3 regions of the Vibrio sp. Vb0667 genome follow, and region 2 is predicted to be linked to each of the others. Evidence: predicted binding sites of a transcription regulator. Region 2 holds the regulator's gene; each other region holds the start of a gene.
What was found. The regulator MetJ, encoded in region 2, represses methionine synthesis genes. The targets are predictions, from matches to a motif close to TTAGACNTNTANANGTCTAA.
Positions count from the first base shown of each region.

Region 1 (4,598 bases), on a different contig from region 2:
TTCATTTGACTGAGCGAGTTGCTCATCAAGGAATAAATAACCAATACTGTCTTTGGCCGGTTTGTCATCAGGAGAGGGAAGGTATTGCAGTTTTTCTCCGTGGTTCAGCAATGTAATCGCAGGTAGGTAATAGCTGCTGGTAGACGTGCGCTTTTCGAAAACAAGCGTTTTTCCGCGCAGGTCAGAAAGTGACTCAATGCCACTCTCTTTATTAGTAAAGAACACCGTATGATATTTTTGCAGGCCTTTTTTCCATCGTATAGCAAGAACTTGGCTATTAGACTCCTTTTCTAAGGTCATCGCATTAAAGGGGGTCGCCGTTGCAATTTGAACGGTGCCATTTTCAAGCGCAACCGCGAGCTGACGATAATTTTTAAATACCTTTACCGCCCCTTTTGCGTAACCATATTCAGTCATATTTTCAGTTACATATTGAGTAAGGGGCGTCGCTTTTTTGATTTTGCTTTGGGCTTTATTGGACACAATGCCAAATGTGAATGTTTTCTCAATATTTTCTTGTGCACTGACGACAAAAGGTGAACTCAGCAAAGTGAGTAATAACAGAGTGCAGGCAGGTTTCATCCGGCTTCAACTTCCTTCTGGTGCATGTCAGTAATATTTAGTATTTATCAATGTGCCGAAATCAATCTTAAAAACAGTATGATGTACAAATTTCGTTGTGTGCGCACTTTTTATAATGTGACTTGGTCACTTATTCCGTTCAAATAGTACCGAATTTGACGTTTATGTACAGGATGAATGTATCACCGTGAGTCTGAATTCACTGGATTCTTGGTCAAGCGCTGTATTGGCTGTGAGCTAATGCGCCTTATGTATCGCTATTTTGTACTAAGAAAATTTTTCCAATTGTTTTTGATACTTTTTCTCGAGAGCTTCATTGCCTGCTGCACGTTCAAGTTGAATCATGAGTTGCAAAGAGGGCTTCTTCACGCCATACATTTGATTGAATCTCATTAATCGAATTCTAGCTTCAGTATAATCACCGCTATCAATTTCTATTTTAGCGAGTTGCAAAATCGATTTTGGTCTATGAGGGTCATGATCGATAGCTCTAGTAAAGTAGTATCTCGCTTTGTCTTTATCTTGTGATTTTAGCGCACAAAAAGCTGCATTCTCATAGCTTGCTGGAATAAGGTAGTAATAAGGCTGCTCAATGGCTCGATTAAACATCTGATCGGCTTTTTCGAAGTCACCTCGCTTGCAAAGAAAAGTACCGTAGTTATTGAGCACATTTCCGTTTTTAGTGTGTTGGCGTAGAGAGCGTTTATACATCTGTTCGGCTTTAATATCTTCACCAACCGTTTCGTAGTAGTGAGCCATAGATAATTGCGCGCGATAGTATTGAGGTGCGTGGTTTAAGGCTTGTTGTAAGTTATCATGCGCGCGAATCATGTTACCGCCGTCTAAATAACCTAAGCCAAGTGCGATACGTGATTCTGCCATTGCCACAGGATCGGCTTGAACGACAGGGCTTCCATCTTCTTTCACCGTCACGCAACCCACGAGTGCAAACTGAGACAATAATATTAGTGCACCGAGCTTTGCTGTTTTCATTCTTTATCCCTACATCCTTGAATCTTTCTGCATGATATGAATTACTTAGCAAAAACCTATTGAGGAAAAAACACTATGCGATCAGGTTTGCAAACTGTTATGAAAAAGCCGCCATATGGCGGCTTGGTTCACATATTACATTTCGGTAATGATGAGTGCTTTGTTTGCTTATTTTGAAGCTAATCGTCTTTAGTGAAAGCATCTTCACTGAAGTGATCGAGGTCGTACGGTGTTTGCTGATAAACACAGTAGTTCAGCCAGTTTAAAAAGAGGAGGTGTCCATGGCTTCTCCAGCTTGCAATTGGTGGGTTATCTGGGTTGTTCTTTGGGTAATAGTTGACAGGAATAGCGGGCTCCATACCTTCGCTTAAATCTCGGATATATTCATTATGTAAGGTGTGAGAATCATACTCAGGGTGTCCTGTGACAAAGACATTGCGTTTGTCTTTTGTGGTGGCCAAGTACACACCTGCGACATCCGATGTCGCTAAAATGTCTAAGTCAGTATGCTCTTCTAGAAAGTGAGGCGAAAAATCTGCGTAACGCGAGTGAGGAGCCAAAAACGTGTCATCAAATCCGCGTAAGATAGGGTGAAACTGATGATGGATTTGATGATGATAAACACCTGAAAGTTTTTCTTTACGCGTTTTTTTAGGTAGATCGTAGAGTAGCTTTAACCCTGCTTGCGCAGCCCAGCAAACATAAAGAGTAGATGTCACATGATCTTTTGCCCACTCCATGATGGTTTTGAGATGATCCCAATAAATGACATCTTCAAATTGCACCAAACCTAATGGAGCCCCAGTAATGATCATGCCATCGAAGTTTTTATCTCGCACCATTTCAAATTGGCGATAAAACGTGTCTAAATGTTCAGTTGGCGTATTTTTACTCGGGCGGTTATCAATGCGCAGTAATTCGACGTTAACCTGTAGTGGGCTGTTTGAGAGTAGACGCAGAAACTGAGTTTCAGTCTCTATTTTTTTTGGCATCAGATTAAGGATCAGCACTCTTAAAGGACGTATTTCCTGACTCGCTGCACGCGTTTCACTCATCACGAAGATGTTTTCTGTCCTTAATACATCGGTAGCTGGTAATTGATCTGGAATTCTAATTGGCACGACTTTCTCTCCCTAAGCATAGTCAATCTAGACGTCTATACTTCTAAAGCTAACTTAATTAAGTTTAGATGTCGATACGAAATCCGACTTTTCAATCTACTCTTTACATTATGGTAAACCGTACTCGGGGTTGTCACACAATTGTGACTAAAGCAGAGTTTCTGATGAGATAGGTTTGAAACGCAGTGTGTACTATTTGCTGGTAATTATGCGATCACGTTAATATGTGAAGGTGACTTCGTAGTAAGGAAGTCTCAAATTAATGAGCCATACTAAAAACAATCAGCTCACCATTTTGCATTAATGTGCATATTTGGAAACATCGTCAGTGGAGGACATTATGTTCGGTATTTTCAAGAGAAAGACAAAGATTCAGAGCATCGCTCAAGAAGTTCCTTGCGTGCTACTGCATTCGTTTGGTGATAAAGACATTTATACGCCGGAAGAGATTGATCAAGCTCTTCAAAAGCTGGGTTATGATAAGAGCAAGGATATCAGTCATTATCAGTATGCGTATGGAATGTTTGCCGATGAAGCCTCTTACGAGCTCCTAGAACTAACGGATGAGCTAGGTAATTATGGTCATTTCCAACGTGAAGTAGGTAAGATGCTACTCAATACACCTGAGCCGATTGATATGCATATCTACTTTGAAATTTCTCGTCAGCACCAAAACGTCAGCCTTTCACCTGGTCATCAAAAAGTAAGCGAAAGTGATGGTGTGTAAACATCGTTAGTGGTATTCCATCGTGAGATGAGTTGGGTATAATGCGCGGCCTAATTATCCGGACATGTTGTCGGTTACATTTCTGTTGAGCGTTAATGCCTTATGTTCAAAATGCTTATCTCTATGCCACCAATGTTGGCGCTGTCGATCGCGATTGTATGTGAAGTGATTGCCACTTCTTATATTCCCAAAACAGAGCAATTTACGAAAGTAATGCCGAGCACAGTCGTTTTGATTGGTTACGGCATCGCTTTCTTCTTGCTTTCCGTCACAGTGCAAACAATGCCTGTCGGGGTTGTTTATGCCATATGGAGTGGTGCTGGGATCGTTTTGGTTGCGACGGTTGGTTACTTTGTTTACGGACAGCGTCTAGACTTACCAGCCCTAGTTGGTATTGGGTTTATCATCGCTGGTGTGTTGATCGTAAATTTATTATCCAAAACAGTAGGGCACGAATAACGCCACTCTACTTGTTAAGTGAATAAGAAGCCGCAGCGAGAAAAATTGCTGCGGCTTTTTAGTACAAATTCAATCGCTAATGGCGAGTATTGATATGACGTCTTATTGTTGTATTCATCACGGTCGCATTATGTGATTGAAAAACAGGCATTATTTAGCGCATTGAAAATACAAAGTTATGTTTCTTCAAACTTTAGGAAAGGGCAGTAGATAAATCACTCCGATAGATGTTAACGTGGCGACTCATCTTTACTGCTTTTTCATTCCCTACATATTTCTGCAAAGTTCTTATTGTGTAGTGTGTCGAAGAACCATAGAATCCGCGCGCTTTAATTTATGTTATTAGCGTTATCAATGATAAAAGTGCAGTCCATTATCATTGTTTTTATCACTTATAGATGGGCACATCTGACAATACTTACATGAACAAATACAAAAAGCCTGCATTCAAGGCCGAATTTCTTTTGCCTCGTTACTGGGGAACGTTAATTATCATTAGCGTGATGTACTTACTTAGCCTCCTTCCTTTTAAAGTTCAACTAGCTTTGGGACGCAACATTGGTCGTTTAGCTATGCGAATCATGAGAAAACGTCAAGTTACTATCAGACGCAATCTTGAGCTTTGCTTCCCTCATATGGAAAAATGCCAACGCGAAGCAATTCTAAAAGACAACATCGACAATACTGGCATCGCACTTTTTGAGACCGCAATGGCA
Region 1 covers NZ_JAWPOL010000003.1:86,262-90,859, forward strand. Annotated here, with positions in the region: gene R8269_RS05690 (phosphate/phosphite/phosphonate ABC transporter substrate-binding protein) at 1-582, opposite strand, end outside; gene pilW (type IV pilus biogenesis/stability protein PilW) at 850-1,575, opposite strand; gene metA (homoserine O-acetyltransferase MetA) at 1,755-2,696, opposite strand; gene R8269_RS05705 (DUF6559 family protein) at 3,037-3,423, shown strand; gene R8269_RS05710 (DMT family transporter) at 3,547-3,882, shown strand; gene R8269_RS05715 (LpxL/LpxP family Kdo(2)-lipid IV(A) lauroyl/palmitoleoyl acyltransferase) at 4,305-4,598, shown strand, end outside.
Region 1: the regulator MetJ is predicted to act here: its motif matches at 2,724-2,743, upstream of metA (homoserine O-acetyltransferase MetA).

Region 2 (4,598 bases):
ACCAAGTAGAATGGTTTCTCCTGCCTCGTTCTGAGCCATAAAGCCAGTAATTACCACACGTTTATGGTTATGCTGCGCGAGGATCTCTTTAATTAAAGGGTATGAACGAGCGCGATCAACCTCTGGTTGAGTTCCCGCTTCTGCACGTAAAAACGCTCGTGCATCTTGTGCAACCGCAGGGATAGAACGTTGAGATAATAACGCGGCCAATAGGCGAGCAGACCATACTTCTCCGTGTCCCAGTACCGCAGCTTTTTGCGCATTAGTGAGTGGTGCAGTCAGTTCCGAGAGAGTACTGAACTCATCATGTAATAAAGCTAACAGCTCTTCTTTTGCTTCACTCTCCAACAAGCTTTCTATTAGCTCAGTTTGGAACTGTCTCAAGCTTTGAAGCGCTTCATGCGCAATTCGGCCATCTTTACTTAACCCTTCCAAAAACTCAATCAAGCGGTTAGTGGTTTTTCCTGCAGCAGATACGACCACAAGATCATTTTCTGTCGAATACTCCTTGAGAATACCCACAACGCGTAAGTAGCATTCTGGGTTTGCTAAGCTACTGCCACCAAACTTATGCAGCTGACGTTGTACAGTCATTGTTATCGTCTCCTATTACTGGGTAGCTTTAGCGAACGCTTGTTCTAAATCTGTGATGAGGTCTTGTGCATCTTCCAAACCGACAGACAAACGCAATAGTTGATGAGAGACCCCAGCCTCCGCCAGCGCCTCCTCACCCATTGCACGGTGCGTCATAGATGCTGGGTGGCAAATCAAACTTTCTACACCACCTAATGACTCTGCTAATGAAAACAGTTGGAGCTCTTTCACAAACACCTTTAACTGCTCAAACGAACCAGCAAACTCAAAACTCAACATAGAGCCAAAGCCCGTTTGCTGCTTTTTAGCAATGTCGTGACCTGGATGTTCCGGCAGGCTTGGATGATAGATAGTTTTAACTAACGCTTGTTTCTGTAGGTAAGCTAGTACCTGCTGTGAGCTCTCTTCATGTACTCTCATACGAGCAGCAAGCGTACGAATACCTCGCAGTGTCATGTAACTATCGAAAGGTGTGCCCGTTGCACCAATACAATTACCCCACCATGCAAGCTCTTCTGCATGCGCTTCTGTGTTGGTGATGATTACTCCACCAATTACGTCCGAATGACCGTTGATGTACTTTGTTGTGGAGTGGATAACAAAATCCGCACCTAGCTCTAAAGGTTTTTGGTACACGGGTGTCAAAAAGGTATTGTCCACCGCAACTAACGCGCCGATTTGTTTCGCTTTTTCACAAGTAGCTGCAATATCCACTACGCGAACCAGAGGGTTTGACGGAGTTTCTAGCAAAATGAGTTTTGGTTTTTGTGCCAATGCAGCATCTAAAGCCTGTTCGTCTGATTGATCGACAAACTGAACCTTAAAATCGCCTTTGTTAGCTCGGGTATTAAAAAGACGATAGGTACCACCATAACAATCGTGAGGAGCAATAATGAGATCATCTGGGCCGAGAAAAGCGGAAACCCATAAATTTAATGCCGACGTACCGCAGTTAGTAACAACCGCTCCTTTTCCAGACTCAAGTTCAGATAGCGCACTTTCCAACAGTCCGCGGTTTGGATTACCAGATCGTGTGTAATCATACTTGGGCACTTCACCAAAAGCAGGAAAACCATAGTTAGTGGAAAGATAAATAGGTGGAACGACAGCATGATATTGGCTGTCTGATTCAATACCAGTGCGTACTGCAATGGTCGCAGGTTTGCGAGTGCTCATGGGTGTATCCTTTCACGGGTAATGACTTCTAAATAGGAATGCGCTATATCTAATGAGTAACATAAAGTGATCAACACGCTTCCTTTGCTGTTATGTTCACTTTACTCGTCAAAAAATGAGACGTCAACACTTCTAGACGTCTATATGTCTTTGCTTATGGCGGTAAATGCAGCTAAAATCAGCACCTAAATTATTTTTAACCGATTACATAAATGAAGGTGTGCAATGGCTGACTGGAATGGCGAATACATTAGCCCATATGCAGAGCACGGCAAAAAAAGCGAACAAGTAAAAAAAATTACCGTCTCTATCCCGCTAAAAGTTTTAAAGGTGCTAACTGATGAGCGTACTCGCCGTCAGATCAATAACTTACGCCATGCAACCAATAGCGAATTGCTATGCGAGGCATTTTTGCACGCGTACACAGGTCAGCCACTTCCGACAGATGAAGACCTTCGTAAAGACCGTCCTGATGATATTCCAACAGAAGTAAAAGCGCTGATGACGGAAATGGGCATCGAATTTGAGTCATTCGACGAAGAATAAAAAAGCCTGATAAAAGGTTTCAGGTAATAACTCTTGCCTCGAGCCAAATGGATGACATAAAAAATGGGACGCAATAGCGTCCCATTTTTTGTGTATCACATCTGAAAGATATATTACTCTGCCATGTAGTTTTCAGGCATCTCGATACGAGCTACACCTGAATTAACCGCCGCCTGAGCAACCGCTTTTGCAACACGTGGTAGCAAACGTGAATCCATTGGTTTTGGAATAATATAGTCCGCACCAAACTCTAGCTTATCAACACCGGCAGCCTTCAATACGGCTTCAGGTACAGGCTCTTTTGCTAGCTCACGAATCGCCTCAACGGCTGCAAGTTTCATTTCATCATTGATTTCACTTGCACGCACATCAAGAGCACCGCGGAAAATGAATGGGAAACACAATACGTTGTTAACTTGGTTAGGATAATCACTACGGCCAGTACCCATGATCAAGTCATCACGAACTGCGTGAGCAAGTTCCGGCTTGATTTCAGGATCCGGGTTAGAACATGCGAATACGATTGGCTTATCTGCCATCAACTTCAACGCTTCCGCTGGCAATAGGTTTGGACCAGATACACCTAGGAACAGATCTGCACCTTCAATCACGTCTTCTAGTGTGCGCTTATCTGTATTGTTCGCAAATAGCTGCTTATATTCATTAAGATCATCACGACGAGTGTGAATCACACCTTTGCGATCTAGCATGTAGATTTTTTCGCGCATTGCGCCGCATTTGATCAGAAGCTCCATACACGCTACAGCGGCAGCGCCAGCGCCAAGACAAACAATTGTTGAATCTTCAAGTTTCTTACCTTGAAGTTCGATTGCATTCAGCATACCCGCTGCCGTTACAATAGCAGTACCATGTTGATCATCGTGGAATACTGGTACATCACAACGTTCAATCAGACGCTTTTCAATCTCAAAACAGTCTGGTGCTTTAATATCTTCAAGGTTGATACCGCCAAAAGTGTCTGCAATGCTCGCAACAGTATCAACAAATTCATCGATCGTGCGGTGCTTAACTTCAATATCAATAGAGTCAAGACCTGCAAAACGCTTAAACAGTAACGCTTTACCTTCCATCACTGGCTTAGATGCAAGTGGACCTAGGTTACCTAGACCTAGAATAGCGGTACCGTTAGAAATAACAGCAACCATGTTCCCTTTTGCAGTGTACTTGTACACGTTATCCGGGTTTTGTGCGATTTCACGCACTGGCTCTGCAACACCAGGGCTATATGCAAGGGCAAGATCACCCGCCGTTTCCGCAGGCTTTGTCAGTTCGACAGCAATCTTTCCTGGAGTTGGATAAGCATGGTAATCCAATGCTTTTTGGCGATGTTCTTCTTCTGGAGTGGCTGCTTGGTGGTTGTCTTCAGACATGGACGTTTCTCTTTTTTATTTTTAGGTAAGGGGGCATAAATTCTATCGGATAGAAATCAAACTTCATAGGCAAGATTGCGAGCAATATCCTTAAAAAGCCGATAATAAAAGAGATTAGACCAGATAACGGGGTTAAGCACCCGATTTTCGAGTCAGGTGCTCTTTCTTCTTACTATTATTGGAGTATGCAAACTTAGAAAGTATCGTTACTCTTCGTCCACGTATTGCGCTTGGAGATAATTCTCAATACCAGACATTTCAATCAAGCCAAGTTGCGTCTCTAGCCAATCAACATGTTCTTCTTCATCTTCAAGAATATCTTGGAAGAGATCTCGAGACACATAATCTCGAATGTCTTCAGCGTAGGCAATCGCATCTTTTAAATCTGGAATAGCCGCCATTTCAAGCTTTAAGTCACACTCGAGCATTTCCTTGGTATCTTCACCAATCATCAACTTACCTAAATCTTGTAGGTTCGGTAGGCCTTCAAGGAACAAAATACGCTCAATTAGATGATCGGCATGCTTCATCTCATCGATAGATTCGTGATATTCCTTGTCTGCTAGGTGCTTTAAGCCCCAGTCTTTATACATTCGGGCGTGAAGAAAATACTGATTAATAGCGACGAGCTCGTTACCGAGCACTTTATTGAGATGTTGAATGATGATTGGATCGCCTTTCATGACAAAACCCTCCTCTTTGGCTTCATTTAAATGTAGAAGCAAATGAGAAGGTGTCAAAATGTAAGGCAAATAATTACTGCATACTTACAGCAATTAGCTAGCTTGTTTAAATTCCGTGTAACTAGTTTCCGCTAAAATTTCCTTGGCCTGTCTGATGCACTTACCACATTGGCTGCCCAATGCCGTGCACTTTTTGATTCCTTTAATA
Region 2 covers NZ_JAWPOL010000029.1:46,629-51,226, forward strand. Annotated here, with positions in the region: gene R8269_RS19460 (bifunctional aspartate kinase/homoserine dehydrogenase II) at 1-594, opposite strand, end outside; gene R8269_RS19465 (O-succinylhomoserine (thiol)-lyase) at 610-1,770, opposite strand; gene metJ (met regulon transcriptional regulator MetJ) at 1,996-2,316, shown strand; gene R8269_RS19475 (malic enzyme-like NAD(P)-binding protein) at 2,430-3,707, opposite strand; gene bfr (bacterioferritin) at 3,914-4,390, opposite strand; gene R8269_RS19485 ((2Fe-2S)-binding protein) at 4,484-4,598, opposite strand, start outside.

Region 3 (4,598 bases), on a different contig from region 2:
TCATCCAACAAAAATGTTGTAGAGATGATGATGATTTATAACGATAGCGCACTCGGTGCAAAGCCGTTAAATCAAGTACTGAATACCAGTATCTATACCTACTGCAGCAACCCAGAAGTTCGCAAGCAAATTGATATGGGCTTGATGTATCGTATTAAGGTACGTAATTCTCGCGGTCAGTTGATGGCAGATGAGTTGGTTTCCGCACAGACTTGTACTCAGGTGAAGTAGCTACAGTAATTTTTGTTGCTTTCGGCATGAGACGATGATTCGCTATTATTGGATAATCTGAAAACGAAAGTTAACAATTAAGAATAGAAAAACGGAGACCACAGTCTCCGTTTTTATTTGCTGTAACGATGTGTTACGCCAGCTCAGCACGGAGCTTCTTCGCCGCTGAAACCAGATTTGCCAATGCGGCTTCTGTCTCCTTCCAGTTTCGTGTTTTCAGACCACAATCTGGGTTTACCCACAAACGTTGAGCCGGAATTTTTTCTGCCGCTTTCTTGATTAAACCTTCAATCCATTCTTCCGTAGGAATGTTTGGTGAGTGAATGTCATAAACACCAGGGCCAATTTCGTTCGGGTAATTGAACTCTTCAAATGCTTTCAGCAGCTCCATATTTGAGCGAGATGTTTCAATGGTAATGACGTCCGCATCGAGTGCCGCAACCGAATCAATGATTTCATTGAACTCGCTGTAACACATATGAGTGTGAATCTGAGTTTCTGGTTTTGCACTTGCCGCAGAGACCTTAAAGGCATTTACGGCCCATTCTAAGTACGCTTTGTGATCGCGTTTTTTGAGTGGTAAACCTTCTCGAATGGCTGGCTCATCAATTTGAATGATATTGATGCCTGCATCTTGCAGGTCAGACACCTCATCACGCAGTGCCAAAGCAAGTTGCTGCGCAATTTCTTGACGTGTGATGTCTTCACGTGGGAACGTCCAACACAAAATCGTAACTGGTCCAGTCAACATGCCTTTCATCTGTTTGCTGGTTAGCGACTGGGCGTACGTCGACCATTCAACCGTGATCGGTTTTTCACGTTCAATGTCAGCAACTACAATGGCAGGTTTCACACAGCGAGAGCCATAACTCTGTACCCAACCAAATTTGGTCGTTTGAAAACCCGCCAAGTTCTCAGCGAAGTATTCCACCATGTCGTTACGCTCTGCTTCACCATGAACAAGCACATCTAGGTCGAGCGCCTCTTGACGTTTTACTGCGTCAGCAATATGTCCTTTAAGTGCTTGGATATATTCAGACTCAGATAATTGACCTGTACGATAAGCACTGCGCTGAACACGAATTTCACCCGTTTGAGGGAAAGAACCGATTGTCGTGGTTGGCAACAGAGGCAAGCCCAATACTTCAGCTTGATGCGCAGCACGCTCCGCGTAAGGTGCGCTGCGCTCGGCAAGTGACGCAGTAATACTGTTTAAACGTGCTTGAACTTGTGGCTTATTCACATGCGTTGCCGTTTTACGTGCTTTGATTGGCTGGCTGTAGGTATCACAAGCGAGAATCGCATCTTGATCACCATCGAGTGCGCGGCCAAGCAAGGCGACTTCTGTTACTTTTTGTTTTGCGAACGCAAACCAGCTTTTCACTTCCTCACTGAGTTCTGTTTCCTGTTCCAGATCAACCGGGCTATGTAGCAAAGAGCATGAGCTCGCAACCCAAAGGTTGTCGCCCAGTTTTTCTTTTACTGGCTGTAGACGTTCAAGTTGGGCACTTAAATCCGAACGCCACACGTTACGACCGTTGACCACGCCAGCAGACAGCACCCACCCCTCCGGTAGTTTGGCAACCACGTCGTCAAGCTGCTGAGGCGCGGCAGATAAATCGATATGTAAACCATCCACTGGTAGCTTTACAATTTTGTCTAGCGTATCGCTTATAGAGTCAAAGTACGTCGTTAGCAGCACTTTTACATCGCTTCGAATCACTTGGTACGCTAGCTTGAACGCATCAGCCCATTTGCTTTCTAGCTCCAGAGACAAAATTGGCTCATCAATCTGAACCCACTCAACACCTTGACTTGCTAGCTTTGCCAAAATAGCTTGGTAAGCAGTAAGTAAGCGTGGTAGCAGGGTTAAGCGGTCAAACCCTTCTTCGACCTCTTTGCCCAAGTAAAGGTAACTGACTGGACCAAGCAAAACAGGCTTCACTTGGTGGCCAGCTTGAAGCGCTTCGTTGACTTCTTCAAACAGTTGCGGCCAGCTCACTTCAAACGTATCGTCCTTGCTGAACTCAGGGACAATGTAATGGTAGTTTGTGTTGAACCATTTGGTCATATCCGATGCCGCATCGCCCGCACAGCTGCAACCCGCCTGAGATTGACCGCGACCCACTTTAAACAACGTATCCAGGTTAGGGAAACCATCAGCGTGACGCTTTGGCACATGACCTAATAGCAACGTGGTCGTCAGTACATGATCGTACCAAGCGAAGTCGCCAGCGGTGGCAAAACTCAGACCAGCATCCGTTTGTGTTTGCCAGTTTTTGGCGCGTAGATCTGCCCCAACCTTTTTAAGCTCAGCTTGATCAATTTCTCCTCGCCAGTATTTCTCCTGAGCGAATTTTAATTCTCTTTTTTCACCAATGCGTGGATAACCTAATATGTGAGTCGTTGTCGCCATGTCCCTATTCCTTTCTCAATTTTGTTCAATTTGTTTGGATCAGAGCATCTCTCGGTAAAGAATAAGATGTCTGGATGGCTAAACTATCGCTCTCATCTGATATTAGAACAACGTCCATTTATTCAACTTGTTTATTAAAAAAATTCATCATGAAGCGACATGATTCGCAAATAAAAACAACAAATAGACGTCTAGACGTTTACATATCCATTTTTTGTCGTTAAGTTATTTACACGATTGCTATTCTGTTCATAGCGAGCAACAAAGGATGAAAGGAATTCATGATAGAGCTAAAACATTTGCGGACACTCACTTCGCTTCGAGACACTGGCTCTCTAACGGCGACAGCGACCGCTTTGCATCTCACTCAGTCGGCACTGTCTCATCAGATCAAAGATTTGGAGGCGCGAATTGGAGGGCAACTGTTCCTGAGAAAGACTCGTCCGGTGAAGTTCACTTCAGAGGGAGAAATCCTATTGCGTCTTGCAGAAGATATCCTTCCGAAACTCGCAAGAGCAGAAAATGATTTAGCGAGCTTGAAAGAGGACGTCAATGGCCGATTACATATGGCCATTGAATGTCACTCTTGCTTCCAATGGCTAATGCCTGCACTTAGGGAGTACCAACTTGCTTGGCCTAGCGTAACATTGGACTTTTCCTCTGGTTTTGGCTTTGAACCACTCCCAGCTCTATTGGCAGGCGAACTCGATCTCGTTATTACTTCCGATATCCAACCTCGATCTGAAGTCCACTACGAGCCTCTATTCGACTTTGAAATGCGTTTAATTACCGCAACCAACCACCCATTGGCGGAAAAAGACATTATTGATCCGCAAGATCTCGCAGATCAAACCATGCTCTCTTATCCGGTTCAAAAACAAAGGCTAGACGTCGTAAAACACTTTCTTCAGCCAGCAGGAATAGAACCTGCGAAATGGAAGCAAGCCGACAACACTCTCATGTTAGTTCAGATGGTCTCTGCTGGATTAGGGGTGGCGGCACTACCCAATTGGGCGATTTCTGAATTTTCTCGCCAAGGTCTTATTACCAGTAAACCTTTCGGCCAAGGCTTATGGCGTCGCTTGTTTGCTGCAACGCGTCACTCAGAGAAAGAAAAGCGTTACTTACAAGCTTTTTTCGCAACCGCGAGGCTACAATGTAAAAGCCACCTTGACGGAATCAAGGTGGCTTAAAAGATTTGGGTTATGAAAGGCTTAGCGTTGATATGCTTTAAATTGGTTAGTCAATGGATCGTACTGATAACCGAGCATATCAAGCTTGCCGACTACAGACTCTACATCCATCTCATACACTGATACTAACTCGTCAAAACTGTCGCACTCTAAACGTAGCTTTTCGTTGACGATACCTAGCAAAATAGTGCTGTCCAGATTACCTACATTGCTTAAATCCATCGCGACTCTCCTCTTCGACAAGGTATATAAACAAGCGTAGTAGTAATCACGCGAATTTAAAGTGAGTGAGATCTAAAACGTGATCACCTTATACCCAAGCATCAAGAAAGCACTTGGATATAAGCCGTCTAACTTTGTCTTTAGAGTAGAGGTCAAGCCGCGAGAGAGAATAAACCTTGCAGGCTCGTCATCGACGCGAGTGCTAGCAACAAAGCTACGCTCAGTTGCACCTTTTCTGGTTTCTTATGCGTAAAAATATGCCAACACCACACGATAATTGAAGAAATTAGCATAGCTAAAGACAGCAAGATTGGCTGTGTTGCAGCGTTCAGTGCAGCTTCATTTAACTGGTAAGAAGCAAACAACGTTGCGATGACTAATAGCATTCCAGACACAATGCCAGTAACTGGTAAAATGCGGTGAAATGCCTGTAATCTGCTGCGAGCTATCGTAAGTAGCAATTGAGAAAATGACGCCCCAAGGAAAAATATCATTAGCGCCATCGCTATCGATGCTGGCCAGCTTGATTGCTCAAA
Region 3 covers NZ_JAWPOL010000019.1:47,051-51,648, reverse strand. Annotated here, with positions in the region: gene R8269_RS16400 (GspS/AspS pilotin family protein) at 1-231, shown strand, start outside; gene metE (5-methyltetrahydropteroyltriglutamate--homocysteine S-methyltransferase) at 365-2,647, opposite strand; gene metR (HTH-type transcriptional regulator MetR) at 2,929-3,840, shown strand; gene R8269_RS16385 (DUF4250 domain-containing protein) at 3,862-4,062, opposite strand; gene R8269_RS16380 (hypothetical protein) at 4,215-4,598, opposite strand, start outside.
Region 3: the regulator MetJ is predicted to act here: its motif matches at 2,831-2,850, upstream of metE (5-methyltetrahydropteroyltriglutamate--homocysteine S-methyltransferase).